2 linked regions of the Pleomorphomonas sp. T1.2MG-36 genome follow. The main gene of each other region encodes a partner of the protein of the gene in region 2 in a complex. Links are inferred from orthologs where the notes say so. Each region holds a gene or a part of one and is shown on either strand. Other genes may lie near its edges. The genes, in order: QQZ18_RS12250 and QQZ18_RS14940.

What was found.
Region 1: the proteins of QQZ18_RS14940 (region 2) and QQZ18_RS12250 are in contact, whole or in part, in a solved structure (PDB 1A0O), measured with the Escherichia coli proteins. The link is inferred for Pleomorphomonas sp. T1.2MG-36 from one-to-one orthologs.

Annotation. Positions count from the first base shown.
Region 1 is NZ_CATNLY010000023.1:166,603-173,265, reverse strand. Bases 3,600-6,346 are described here. They hold QQZ18_RS12250 (response regulator), read left to right. Parts: upstream 3,600-4,654; coding sequence 4,655-5,038; downstream 5,039-6,346. Other genes in these bases: QQZ18_RS12240 (TIGR01459 family HAD-type hydrolase), read right to left, coding at 5,894-6,346; QQZ18_RS12245 (protein phosphatase CheZ), read left to right, coding at 5,200-5,835; QQZ18_RS12255 (bifunctional riboflavin kinase/FAD synthetase), read right to left, coding at 3,600-4,199. Outside these bases: ileS (isoleucine--tRNA ligase), read right to left, coding at 1-741; QQZ18_RS12260 (methyl-accepting chemotaxis protein), read right to left, coding at 1,127-3,094; more of QQZ18_RS12255, read right to left, coding at 3,210-3,599; more of QQZ18_RS12240, read right to left, coding at 6,347-6,663. UniProt on the Escherichia coli protein: Involved in the transmission of sensory signals from the chemoreceptors to the flagellar motors.
Region 2 is NZ_CATNLY010000023.1:758,202-765,030, forward strand. The notes cover bases 2,120-5,032. They hold QQZ18_RS14940 (chemotaxis protein CheA), read left to right. Parts: upstream 2,120-2,485; coding sequence 2,486-4,579; downstream 4,580-5,032. Other genes in these bases: QQZ18_RS14930 (STAS domain-containing protein), read left to right, coding at 2,120-2,124; QQZ18_RS14935 (response regulator), read left to right, coding at 2,120-2,467; QQZ18_RS14945 (chemotaxis protein CheW), read left to right, coding at 4,598-5,032. In the rest of the region: QQZ18_RS14920 (cobyric acid synthase), read left to right, coding at 1-275; adenosylcobinamide-phosphate synthase CbiB, read right to left, coding at 256-1,248; more of QQZ18_RS14930, read left to right, coding at 1,801-2,119; more of QQZ18_RS14935, read left to right, coding at 2,099-2,119; more of QQZ18_RS14945, read left to right, coding at 5,033-5,098; QQZ18_RS14950 (methyl-accepting chemotaxis protein), read left to right, coding at 5,123-6,829. UniProt on the Escherichia coli protein: Involved in the transmission of sensory signals from the chemoreceptors to the flagellar motors. CheA is autophosphorylated; it can transfer its phosphate group to either CheB or CheY.

The sequences.
Region 1 (6,663 bases), 590 kb from region 2 along the record:
CCAGATGACGACGAAGGCGTCCGCGAGCTCGGCAACGTCCGACGTCACCGGGAACTTCACCCAGATGGTGTCCGACTGGTAGTCCTGATACTCGACCTCTGCCTCGGCAAGGGCGGTGCGCTCGACGACCGACCACATGACCGGCTTGGAGCCGCGATAGAGTTGGCCGGAAACGGCGAACTTCAACAGCTCGGTGGCGATCACGGCTTCCGAGGCGAAGGCCATGGTGGTGTAGGGGTTCTTGAAGTCGCCCTCGACGCCGAGGCGACGGAACTCCTCGGCCTGCACCCTGATCCAGCCTTCGGCATACTGGCGGCACTCGGCACGGAAGTCGTTGATCGGCACCTCGTCCTTGTTCTTGCCCTTGGCGCGATACTCCTCCTCGACCTTCCATTCGATCGGCAGGCCGTGGCAGTCCCAGCCGGGGACGTAGTTCGCATCGAAGCCCATCATCTGGCGCGAACGGGTGATGATGTCCTTCAGGATCTTGTTGAGCGCGTGGCCGATGTGCAGGTGGCCGTTGGCATAGGGAGGGCCATCGTGCAGGACGAACTTCTCGCGGCCCTTGGCGGTCTCGCGCAGCTTTTCGTAAAGCTTCATCTCATCCCAGCGCGCGATCAGCTTCGGCTCTTTCTCCGGTAGGCCGGCCCGCATGGGGAAGTCGGTGGCCGGGAGATTGAGGGTTGAAGAATAGTCGCGGGTCGGCGTCGCTTCGGACGTCGGGGCGGGCGTGTCGGTCATGGGGTATCTCGTCGGTGCAGCTGGATGAAGGGCTGGCCGGCCCGGTAACGTCGGCGATCGGCCAGAGTTCGGCTCCCGGTCCCTCGATTTCGCCGCCTCAGCGGCGGTCCATCGGGGCCGGGCCGATAATTCGCTCTCTGATCCGGCACGCTATGGTGCCGAAGGCTCGGATCCACATGGGCTGTTCCGACAGAAATGGCTGAGAGACGGCGCGACGCATGTCGCCATGGCGTGCCGGGGTCGAAGCCAACCGGAACGGCCGGCCCAAGCCCTTTGAATTCACCGAGAAGCTCTAGCGACAAAGCGCGGCGAAATAAAGAGTTCGCCGGCAGATTTCTCTGTCCGGCGAACCGTTCAGTCCGTCGATCGCCGCCGAACCAGCCCCTCAGGCTGCGGTGACGTTCGAGATGAAATGGCGCACCCGCAGGGAGAGGTTCGCCGCCTGTTGCGACAGATCGCCGGACGAGGCGAGCACCTGTGTTGCGGCGCCGGACGTTTCTTCCGCCGCCATCAGAACATCGCCGATGCTGGCCGAGGTGCGGCCGGTTTCAGCGGCGACGTCGTGGATGCGGTTCGATATCTCGCAGGTCGTCACGGCTTGCTCCTCGATGGCCGAAGCGATGGAAGCGCCGATCTCGTTGACCCTGCCGATGATCTCCGACACCCGCCGGATGGCTTCGACGGTGTTGCCCGTCGCGGCCTGAATGCGGGTGACCTGATCGCTGATCTGCGACGTGGCCTCTGAGGTCTGGCCGGCGAGGTTCTTCACCTCGGCTGCAACGATGGCAAAGCCGCGCCCCGCTTCGCCGGCGCGCGCCGCCTCGATGGTGGCGTTGAGGGCGAGGAGATTGGTCTGTGAGGCGATGCTGTCGATGAGCTGGATCACCTCGCCGATCTTCTCGGCCGTCGTGGCGAGATCGCCGACGGTGGAAGCCGCCTCGCGCGCCTCCCCGACCGCCTGCGCCGATATCTGGTGCGACTGGCTGATACCCCGGCCGATTTCACCGATCGACGCCGAGAGCTCTTCCGAGGCGGCAGCCACCGCCTGCACCTGCCCGGCGATCACTTCCGTCGCCTTGGCGACGCCTGTCGACTTGGTCGAGGTATTGGTCGCCGTGTCGGTCAGGGTGCCGGCCGCCGCCTGCAGCTCTTGCGCCGCCGACGATACAGTGGCGACGATTTCGCCGACGTTAGAATCGAAGGCGGCCATCAGCGCCCGCATTTCCTCGGCACGTTCGTGCCTCTGGCGGGCCTCTGCTTCGGCCGCCTCCTGGCGGAGCCGTTCGGCCTCGGCGAGCTTGCCCGCGAAGTCGGCGAGGGCGCGCGCCATGGATCCGATCTCGTTGCGGGCCGTCGTGTCGGATGAGCGGCTGTCGTACTTGCCCGCCGAAAGCCGACCCATCCACCCCTCGATCCGCCCGAGAGACTTCGACACATAGCGCCAGACGACCAAGGCGAAGCCGACAGCGGTGACCATCGCCAGGACAATGGTCAGGTAGGCGAGACGGTTCGAGGTGCTCCGGGCTGCCTCGGCCGTGGCATCGAGGCTGCCGCTGAGGTTCGCCGCTTCCGTGTCGATGGCTTCCACCTTCGGCTCAAGGGCGGCGTAGGCATCGGATACGACGTTCTGATCGGCCTGAACCGTATGCGCGGAGGCCGACCAAGCCTTGAAGGAGGCATTGTAGCCATCGGCAAGTCCGGCGAGTTGAGCCTTCTGGGCGTCGTCGAGGGACGATGCGGCGATCGCAGCCGAGAACTCGGCCATCACTTGCGCATGCTTTTCGAGCGAGGCATCATCCCGCCGCAGCATGAAGTCCTTCTCGTGGCGGCGCAGCAGCAGCATGCGGATCGTCTGATCCTTGTCGTTCAGTGCGCTGAAAGCCTTCTCGAGGCTATGCACCTTCTGACGAAGGTCGCCTTCAAGGCCGTCATCGGGCGTGAGGCCCATGGCGATGCGCGTCTCGGCCATCTTGGCAAAAGCGGCCCGATAAGCGGAGAGCGGTTGCTCGATGTCGGCGATCGTCGCCATGATCCGTTGATCGCCAAGGTGTTCCGCCTTGTCGCGCAGTTCCGCAAGCGCGCTTCCCGCTTCGCCGACCTGTGCCAGCGTCCGGTCGGAATAAGTCTTGTCCGACCGGAGCAGGAAATCCTTCTCCGTCCGCCGGATTTGCAACATCATTTCCTGGAAATGGGTGGCGCCCATCCCGACCTTGCGCCCGAGATCGGCGAGGCTGGTGGCGGTGTCCACCTTCTGGCCCATGTAGAACAGGTTGGCAGCGATCACCACAAAGCCGATGCCGGCGATGACCACACTAAGCAGAATCTGATGTCCTATGCGAATTTTACCAAGCATGACTGTAGCTCTTCCTGGGAGGTACGGTCATATTGGTGTTAACTTATTAAAAAATCGGCCGTTTCCCGGGAAAAATGCGATGTTTCCGCCCGTTATGAATCGCCTTGCCTGCCGCTCAAACCTGGGACGACCAGTTGGGCCAGAGCGCGCGGTCGAGCGCGGTGAACCCATCAAAGGCGTCGAGAAGCGTGCGCCCCTCCTCGGCATCTCTGTTCATCTGCTCGATCAGGCCGGCCACGTCGTCGAACTTCAGCTCCGGACGAAGATAGGAGACCGGCATGATGGTGATCGTCTTGCCGTAAAGATTGCCGGAGAAGTCGAACACGAACGTCTCGAACACCGGTGCGCCATTGTCGAAGGTCGGCCGGCGCCCCCAACTGGCCACACCGGCATGGCGGACACCGTCGATCTCGACGAAGACGGCATAGACGCCTTCCGAAAGCCTGACCTGGCTGGGCAGGCGGATGTTGGCCGTTGGAAAGCCTATGGTCCGTCCGCGCTTGTCGCCGTCGATGACGGTGCCTTCGAAGAACCAATGCCAACCGAGCAGGCCGGTCGCCTCGGCCGGCACGCCCTCGGCGAGGCGATCGCGCACCGTGCTTGAAGAGACGCTATAGCCGTCCTCCGTCTCGAACGGCGCGATGACGTCCACCGAGAAGCCGTGCCGCTCGCCGAGTTCGCGCAGCTTCTGCGGCGTACCGTGCCGCCCCTGCCCAAAATGGAAGTTCCAGCCGACCACGACGTGACGAATGTCGAGCTCGTCGACGAGAACCCTTTCGACGAACTCCTCGGGGCTCTGCGCGGCAAAGGCGGACGAGAAGGGAATGGAGACGAGTCCGTCGAGACCGAGGGCATCGACGAGGCGCGCCTTGATCGATGCCGGCGTCAGGCGAAACACCGGGTGTTCGGGGCGGAACACGTCGCGCGGATGCGGCTCGAATGTTACGGCCACGGCCGGAATGCCACGTTGCCGGGCCACGGTCAGAGCGGATCCCAGAACGGCCTGGTGACCGCGATGCACGCCATCGAAGTTGCCGATGGCGACGGCGCCTCCCCGAAGGGACGGAGAAACGGAATGACGATCGACGAACTGGAAGGAGGGCATGGATCTCTGGAGTCTGCTTTCGACGGGATGCCGTCGCGCCCGAACGGTGGCCCGGCGGCGCGGCGTGACCGTGCCTTCTGCTCCAGGCAAGGTCAAGCAGCTAAATGCCAGGATGGCCTCGCCACAGCGACGTCCTCGGGGCGCTCGATGACGAGGGGAAACTTCGGCATGGTTGGCAAAGCGTAAACCGATCGCGCCGAGATTTACGATAAACTTGGGAAAAAACCGCCAAACAGCGCCATAAAAACGATTCATTTGAAAAATGAAAAGTAAATCAAGCGTCTCGCTGAACAACTGAGGCCCAAATGGCCGGGGGTGCGAGAATTAACCGACTTTTCAGGTCCCCGTCGTATGGTTTCCTTCAAGCACGGGCCCCGTCAGGGACGTTCACCCGCCCGTGCATTGTGAGCTCGTCATCGAGGCGCGGGTGGCGTCGCGGCAGTGTGGAGTAAACGATGGCACTTGACACATCGATTCCGGTTCTGGTGGTCGACGATTACAAGACCATGATCCGAATCATCAGGAACCTCCTGAAGCAGCTCGGTTTCGAGGACGTGGACGAGGCTGCCGATGGCACAGAGGCCCTCGGCAAGATGAAGGAGCGCCGCTACGGTCTCGTGATCTCCGACTGGAACATGGAGCCCATGACCGGTTACGAGCTTCTGAAGCAGGTCCGCTCGGACTCATCGCTGTCGAAGACGCCATTCATCATGGTGACGGCCGAGTCCAAGACCGAAAACGTGATCGCCGCCAAGAAGGCCGGCGTGAACAACTATATCGTCAAGCCCTTCAATGCGCCGACGCTGAAGAGCAAGATCGAAGCCGTGTTCGGCGATTGACGCCATGAACGGGCCGGGAAAACGCGGAGCGGTGTTGCAGCCGCCTACCGCGAGCCCGGGGAGGCGCGGCGCTACCGATGCATTTACCGCAGGACCAAGACGTCCATACCGCCGCATCACTCGGGCGGGCGCCGTCGCGCACCCCAGAAAGAGATCTTTCGATGTCTGACATGTCTTCAGAGCACGTGGCCAAGATCATCGACTTCCTTCGCAACGGTCGCAAGACGGAGGACGTGTCGCTTGAAGACGTCATGCGTCTGGCCGAGCTGATGGCCGAAAGCTTCCAGTCCTTCTTCAAGACGATGGACCTCGCCATCTACGCCGAACTCGGCGAAATGGCCCGCGAGATCGCCAACATGAAGGAAGAGCTGGCGCTGCTTCGCCTCAGCGACATGCGCGATGAGCACATTCCCACCGCCGGGCGCGAACTCGATGCCATCGTCGAGGCGACCGAGGAAGCCACCAACACCATCATGTCGGCAGCCGAGGAAATAATGGCGGCCGACGCGGCGGACAGCGATGCCTATCAGGCGCTGGTGGGCGAGAAGGTGATCGACATCTTCCAGGCCTGCTCGTTCCAGGACATCACGGGACAGCGCATATCCAAGGTCGTCTCCACGCTGAACGCTCTCGACAAGCGCATCACCACACTGGTCGAGAAGCTGAAGATCTTGCGCATCACCGATGCGGCCGGTGGAGAGACGGATTCGGAGAAGCGCTCCCGCGAGCTGATGCTGCATGGCCCGCAGTTCAAGGGCGAGGGCGTCAGCCAGGACGACATCGACGCTTTCTTCTGATCGTCCATCAAGTGACGGCAATGAAAAGAGGCCCGGTCGGGCCTCTTCTCGTATCCGCTTACCAGGCAAGCCGTGGAATGGCGGCCCGTATGCCGAACCCTTCGGCTTCGAGCCGTTTGGCGAGCCGCGCCGGATCGGGACTGAGAAGGTCGCCGAAGTCGGGTCCGTGGATGCCGGCCGTTACCATCAGCACGTCGATCCCCTGACCCCATGCTCCCTTGATATCGGTAGGCAGGCCGTCGCCGATGGCAAGCACGCGGCGCTTTTCGACCGACCGGCCCTGGGCCCTGTCGATGGCGGCGAGCGCCGCGTCATAGACCGGCTTGTAGGGCTTGCCGATGATGGTGGTGTCGCCGCCGAGCTCGATGTAGAGCTGCGCCAGCGCACCGGCGCAATAGACGAGACGGTCGCCGCGCTCGACGACCACGTCGGGGTTGGCGCAATACATCTTGAGGCCACGCTCGACGAAGCGTGAGAACATCGGCCGATAGGTCTCGGCCGTCTCCGTCTCGTCGTCGAACAGCCCGGTGAGGGCCACGTACTCCGCGTCTTCCTCGCCGACCAGCTCGACGTCGAGCCCCTCGAACAGGCCCAGATTGTGCGACGGTCCGAGGTGGAACAGTCGTCGGCGCGGCTCGGTTTCGAACACTTTGCGGGCAACGGAGCCGGAGGTGACGATCTCGTCGTAGCTCTCCGGGCCGATGGCATACTGCCGGCTGAGGAGATCCTCGACCGCCTTTGCCGGGCGCGGCGCATTGGTGAGCAGCACGACCGCCTTGCCGAGCGCACGGAAGCGGGCCAGCGCCTCGGCAGCGGCCGGATAGGGCG
Region 2 (6,829 bases):
CCGTCGGACCCGACCGCTCCAGGCCGTTCGCCCGCCTCTCGGATGGCAGCGACGAGGGCGCGACGTCTCGGGACGGCAAGGTTGCCGGCAGCTACTGTCACGGCCTGTTCGCCGACGACCGGCAGCGGAACCGGTTGCTCGGGTGGATCGGCGCCGATTCGTCGTCGCTAGCCTACGAAGCGGAAATCGATCGGGTGCTCGACGGCCTCGCCGATCACCTCGCCGCCCATCTCGACATCGACGGCCTTCTCGACCTCAGCCGAAGGCGAGGATGACGAGACCGAGCCAGACGAGTGCCAACAGGGCGAAGATCAGCAACAGAGCCCGCTTGTAGAGCCTCAGCGCGCGGTCGATGTCATAGGCGTTGACCTCGGCGCGGCCGTCGCCCATCCACGCATCCTCGATCCGAGTGTCGCCATAGACCTTGGGGCCGTTGAGGCGCAGGCCGAGGGCGCCGGCCATCGCCGCTTCGGGCCAGCCGGCGTTGGGCGACTTGTGACGACGGGCATCGCGGTCGATCGCCCGGACGGCCGAAGCGGCCGAGGCGCTGTCGTCGGCAAGCGCGGCCACGACGATCGCCCAGGCGGTGAGGCGCGAGGCCGGCAGGTTGACGAGGTCGTCGAGTCTCGCCGAGGCCCAGCCGAAGGCGAGATGGCGCGGCGTCTTGTGCCCGATCATCGAATCGGCGGTGTTGATCGCCTTGTAGGCGGCCGCCCCAGGCAAGCCCAGAACCGCCATCCAGAACAGCGGCGCCGTCACACCGTCCGAGAAGCTCTCGGCAAGACTCTCGATGGCGGCGCGGCAGACGCCGGCGGCATCGAGGTGGGCCGGATTGCGGCCGACGATCCGGCCGACGGCCAGACGGCCCGCCTCAAGACCGCCTTGCCGCATGGCGTCGGCGACGGCCGCGACATGAACATACAGGCTGCGAGCGGCAAGCAGCGTCGAACCGACGATGGCGGCAAGGCAAGGTCCCGCGATCGGGCCGGCGAGCCCAACGAGCGATCCGATTGCCGCAGCGACGAGAGCACTGGCGGCCACGTTGACGGCAGCGGCGAGGACACCGTTCAACCGGCGCCGGTCGGCATCGAGATCCTCGCGATTGAGCGTACGGTCGAGAAAGCCGATCAGCGTGCCCATCCAGGTGACGGGATGCCCGATCAGTCGGAAAACGAAGTCCGGATAGCCGGTTGCCACTTCGAACACGAGGGCCAGCAAGGCAACAAGAAGAAACTCAAGCGGGACCATTTCAGCTTCTCTTCCGGAGCGGCAGCCGCGCAGCCCTAGGCACGCGCCGGACCTTTTCTGTCACGCCTCCGGTCGTTCCGGAAGCCCCGACGCCGCACCGATACCCGCTGATTCGACACTTCCGGTCGTTTGCCCGCAAAAAATGTGTCCGTCGCGGTATTCCGCAGAATACCTACCAAGGAAATTCTATCTATGGTTGATATTGTGAGGCCAATATCCGTGAGCGAGTCTCGGCGTTTAGTCGCCGCGAAAAGCTAAAACTGGAAATTGTGATTCATTTCAAGACTCTACTATGACGTCCGTCAAGACATGCCGCCCAGTGTTCTTTCAGCATTGAGCAAGGGCAAGACCTTCCGGGGGAAAACGTATGATTCAACAAATGACAAGGAAGACTCGTAGAAACCAGTATCCTTAATTTCCGGCCCAGCCCAAAGGGCAGCGGAGAGCGGAATCCACTTCAGTTTTCGGTAACAAATCCATGCGTGTACTGCGGCACATCAGGTCCATGGATGGGTGTGTCCAGTACCGCCTGTAGATTGTAAAGAGTCTAAGTTGCCGTCGCTCGAACAACGCCAGATTTCTTTTGACCTGACCGCCGTGCTGGATGCAGCAGCGGTCCGGGATCTCCACGCCCAGATCGAGCCTCTCGTTTCCGAGACCACCTACCTGACGCTGAATGCCGCGGCCGTCGAACGCCTCGGCACTCAAGCCGTTCAGCTTCTTGTTGCAACCGCCCGCGCGATCGAGATGAACGGCGGCCGGCTCGCGATCGTGAATATCACGCCAACCTTTCGCGAAGCCTATGCCGACCTCGGCCTTCTCGCCGAACTCGACGCCCGGAGCGCCCTAAATGCCGAGAAAGATACTTACGGTTGACGATTCCAGGACCATGCGCGACATGGTCTCCTATACGTTGAAGGGGGCTGGTTTCGAGGTTCTGGAGGCTGAGGACGGGGTGAAGGCCCTCGGCGTTCTCGCCAACACCCGTGTCGACCTGATCATCACCGACATCAACATGCCCAACATGGACGGCGTGACGCTGGTCAAGCGCGTGCGCGCCGGCGGGAACCACGCATCGACGCCGATCCTGATTCTGACCACGGAGTCGGGCGACGACAGAAAGGCCAGCGGCAAGGCGGCCGGGGCAACGGGTTGGATCGTCAAGCCCTTCGCGCCGGAGAAGCTTCTCTCCGTCGTCAACAAGGTCTGCCCCGCCTGACCCTTCTGGACGGCCGTCATGTCAACTCCAAGCTTCGGCTCCGACGAACTCGCCCAGTTCCGCAGGACATTCTTCGAGGAATGCACGGAACTGTTGGCCGACCTTGAGGAACGTCTCGGGGCGCTCGCCGCTTTCTCCAGCGACGTCGAGGGACTCAACGCCATTTTCAGGGCTGTCCATTCGGTGAAGGCGGGCGCCGGCGCCTTCGGCTACACCGTGCTGGTCGGTTTCGCACACCGCTTCGAAGCGCTTCTCGACCGGCTGCGCGACGGCAAGGCCGATCTCGACGAACGCACGCTCGCCGCCCTCGTCGCCGCCGCCGACGTCTTTTCCGCCCTGGTCGACCTCGCGCGTCAGGGCGAGACGCCGGCCGACGACTTCGGCGCCGACGTCGCCGAGGAGCTCTGCGCGCTGCTCGATGGCGAGGCGATGCCGGCGTCCGTCGCCCGGCCGACCACGAGCGCCCTCCCAGCACCACCGACGGCGGAAAGAACCTATCGCATCGTCTTCCGGCCCAACGCCGAGCTGTTCCGCCACGCCAACGAGCCGCTCTATCTGATCCGCGAGCTGAAAGGGCTCGGCACGCTGACCGTCGACTGCGACCTCAGCCGCCTGCCGCCCTTCGACGCGTTCACTGTCGACGATGCCTATCTCGGCTGGACGATGACGCTGCGCGCCAGCTGTTCGCCGGCCGCCATCGCCGAGGTGTTCGAATTCGTCGACGACGAGTGCGAACTGATCATCGAGGAAGTAGGTACCGCTCCGGCCGAGCCGGAGGAAGCCGTAGCTGTCGCCGTCCCGGAGGTCATGGCGACGACCATCTCGGGTCCGTCTCCGGAGACCAAGCCTGCCGAAAGCAAGCCATCGGACAGCAAGGGGGCCGGCAAGTCCGGTTCGATCTCGTCGATCCGCGTCGACCTCTACCGCGTCGACCGGCTCGTCAACATGGTGGGCGAGCTGGTCATCGCCCAGGCGATGCTGGCCCAGCAGTTCACCGAAAGCCACGACCAGGACGACCCGGGCGCTCTTCAGGGCTTCGAGCATCTGGCCGGCCTGACGCGAGAGCTGCAGGAATGCGTGATGGCCATTCGCATGCAGCCGGTGAAGTCGGTGTTCTCTCGCATGCCGCGCCTCGTCCGCGACGTCGGGCACAAGACCGGCAAGGACGTCAGGCTCGAAATGGCCGGCGAGCAGACCGAGGTCGACAAGACGGTGATCGAGGAGCTTGCGGACCCCCTCACCCACATGATCCGCAACGCCGTCGACCACGGCATAGAGGACGTGGCGACGCGCCTTGCCGCCGGCAAGCCGGCCGAGGGCGTCATCCGTCTGTCGGCCCAGCATGCGGGCTCCAACATCCTGATCCATGTCGAGGACGACGGTGCCGGGCTCGACCGGGACCGCCTGCTGGCCAAGGCCATCGACAAGGGCATCGTGCCGGCGAGCGCCAAGCTGTCCCCCGAGGAAATCGATGAGCTGATCTTCGCGCCGGGCTTCTCGACGGCCGCCGCCGTGACCGACGTCTCGGGCCGCGGCGTCGGCATGGACGTCGTCCGGCGCAACGTCCAGGCGCTTGGTGGGCGCGTGCAGGTGATGTCGACGCCCGGCAAGGGCACGCGCTTCACGCTGGTCATCCCGCTGACTCTCGCCGTCCTCGACGGCATGGTCGTGGCCGTCGGCTGGGAGAAGTACATCCTTCCCCTCACCTCGATCGTCGAATCCTTCCGTCCCGGACGCGGCCAGATCCGCGTCATTCCCGGCGGCGGCGAGGTGGTGTCCATTCGCGGCGAGTTCGTCCGCATGATCCATCTTGCCCGCGTGTTCGGCGTTTCCGAAGCGGTTTCCGACCCATGCCAGGGCCTGGTCGTGCTGCTCGAACTGGCCAACGGCGGCAAGCTCGGCGTGGTGGTCGACGAACTGATCGGCCAGCAGCAGGTGGTGATCAAGTCCCTGCAAGACAACTACGATCCGGTCCCGGGGATCTCCGGCGCCACCATTCTCGGCAACGGACGCGTCGCGCTCATCGTCGACATCGAAGAACTCACCCGCCTTCATGACCGATCCGCCCGTATCGCCGACACGACACGGCAACCGATCGCTGCCAACGCCTGACCTCACGGAGCCTTCTCCATGGCAGAACCGCAAGATCTTCCCAACACCGGTCCCGACGCCTCCGTGGCGCAGGCGCGACAGTTCATTTCCTTCCGCGTCGGCGACGACGAGTTCGCCATCGACATCATGGCCGTTCGCGAGATCAAGGGGTGGACCGAGACAACCGTCCTACCGAACCAGCAGGACTACATGCTCGGGGTGCTCAACCTTCGCGGCACGATCGTACCGATCTTCGATCTTCGCTGCCGCTTCGGACTCGGTCTCACGACGGCCACCCGCAGTCACGTCGTCATCATCGTGGCGATCAGTGGCCGGCTGCTCGGCCTGCTGGTCGATGCCGTTTCGGACATCCTGACCGTCAATGCCGCCGATATCCGGCCGGTACCCGACGTCGACCAGCCGATCGACAATGCCTTCCTCGCCGGCATCATCCCCGTCGGCGACGGCATGGTCGTACTCCTCAGCCTCGAAAATCTCTTCGCCAATCACGGCCCGGCCAACGCCGCCATCGCCGCCTGAACCAGCTCTCCAGGAACTGACATCATGTCACTCACCTCGCTGAAACTTCGTACCAAGATCGGCTTGATCGTCGCGCTGATGAGCCTGCCGATCGTCATCCTCGGCTGGCTCTACGTCAGCAAGAGCGAGGAAGGCGTGGCCGCTGCACGGACAGAAACCGCCGGCGTCACCTATGCCGTCGCCGTCTGGGAATCCATCCGGGGACTCGCCGTCTCCGCGCTTGACGACGCGGCGCCTCCCGCCACGGTTCTTTCAAACGTTCCCGACCTGCAGGGGCTTGGCAGCGCCAACGATGCCGCGTTCGGCATAGCCAAGGAGGCGAGTGCCTTCACAAGCGCTCTCGCGAGCTATGATTGGCCGCGCAGCCACATCCCGTTCGACGAGCGACTGCCCCAGTCGGTCAACGCCGGCCTCGACCTCATGGCGGCCATCTCCAACGGTTCGGGTCTCGCCGTCGATACCGAGGTCGACCACAACTATCTCGGCCAAGCCCTCATGAACCGCGTCCCGCGCGTACTCTGGTACCGCGTGGCGATCACCGGCAAGATCCGTGCGATGTCGCGGTCCAGCTCCGTCTCGGTTGCCGATCTCGGGCTGCTGAAGTCGCAGATCGCCCTTTTCAAGGAGGCTTCGGACGGTGCCACGGCCGCTCTGCAGGTCGCCAAGTCCTACAGCACCGACGGCCGCATCGAGAGCCTCAACGAGCAGATCGGCGCCTTCGTCGACATCGCGCCCCATTTCGTGAGCGAGGCGGAAGCGGTCGCCACCGCCTTCGAGACGGCCTCCACGCCGCAAAGCGTAAGCATCTCCAGCTTCATGGACGCCACCAAGGCGCAGGCGCAGGCCAGCCAGGCCCTCTGGCACAGCGGCGCCACCACGCTGACCGCCATGCTCGATGACCATGCCGCCGGGCTGCGCAGCGCCCTGTTCACGACGCTCGCCGTGATACTGGCGGCCGTCGTCGTGGCCCTCGCCGCCAGCATCTTCTTCTCCTTGCAGATCACCCGCGGTGTCGGGCGCATGATCGGCTACATGCACCGGATCACCGCCGGCGACTACGAGTTCGAGGTCGAAGGCGCCGATCGCAAGGACGAGATCGGCACCATCGCCGGCGCCGTGTCGATATTCCGCGAGAACGGTCGCCAGGTTGCCGAGCTCACCGCCAACTACAAGGGACAGGCCGACGCCATCCGCCTGTCGCAATCGGTGCTGGAACTGGCGATGGACGGCACTGTCGTCGACGCCAACGAGATCTTCTGCCGGATCTTCGGCTACACGATCGACGAGATCCGGGGCAAGCCGGCTGCGATGTTCGCCGATGCCGCTTCCCGGGAGAGCGCCGAATACAAGCTGATGTGGGAGAGCCTGCAGCGTGGCGAGCACGTCACCGGCCAGTACAAGCGCGTCGGCAAGGGCGGCCGGGAGGTCTGGCTCGAGGTGTCGTTCAACCCGATCATCGGTCTCGACGGCAAGCCGTTCAAGATCGTCCAGATCGCGACCGACGTGACCGCCCAGCGCCTGCAGTCGGCCGACTTCGAGGGACAGATCGCCGCCATATCCAAGGCGCAGGGCATCATCGAGTTCTCGCTGGACGGCAAGGTGCTCAATGCCAACGAGAACTTCCTCAACACGCTCGGCTACACGCTGGCCGAGATCAAGGGACAGCATCACTCGATCTTCGTCGAGCCGGCCTATCGCGCATCGGTCGACTACCGGATGTTCTGGGAGAAG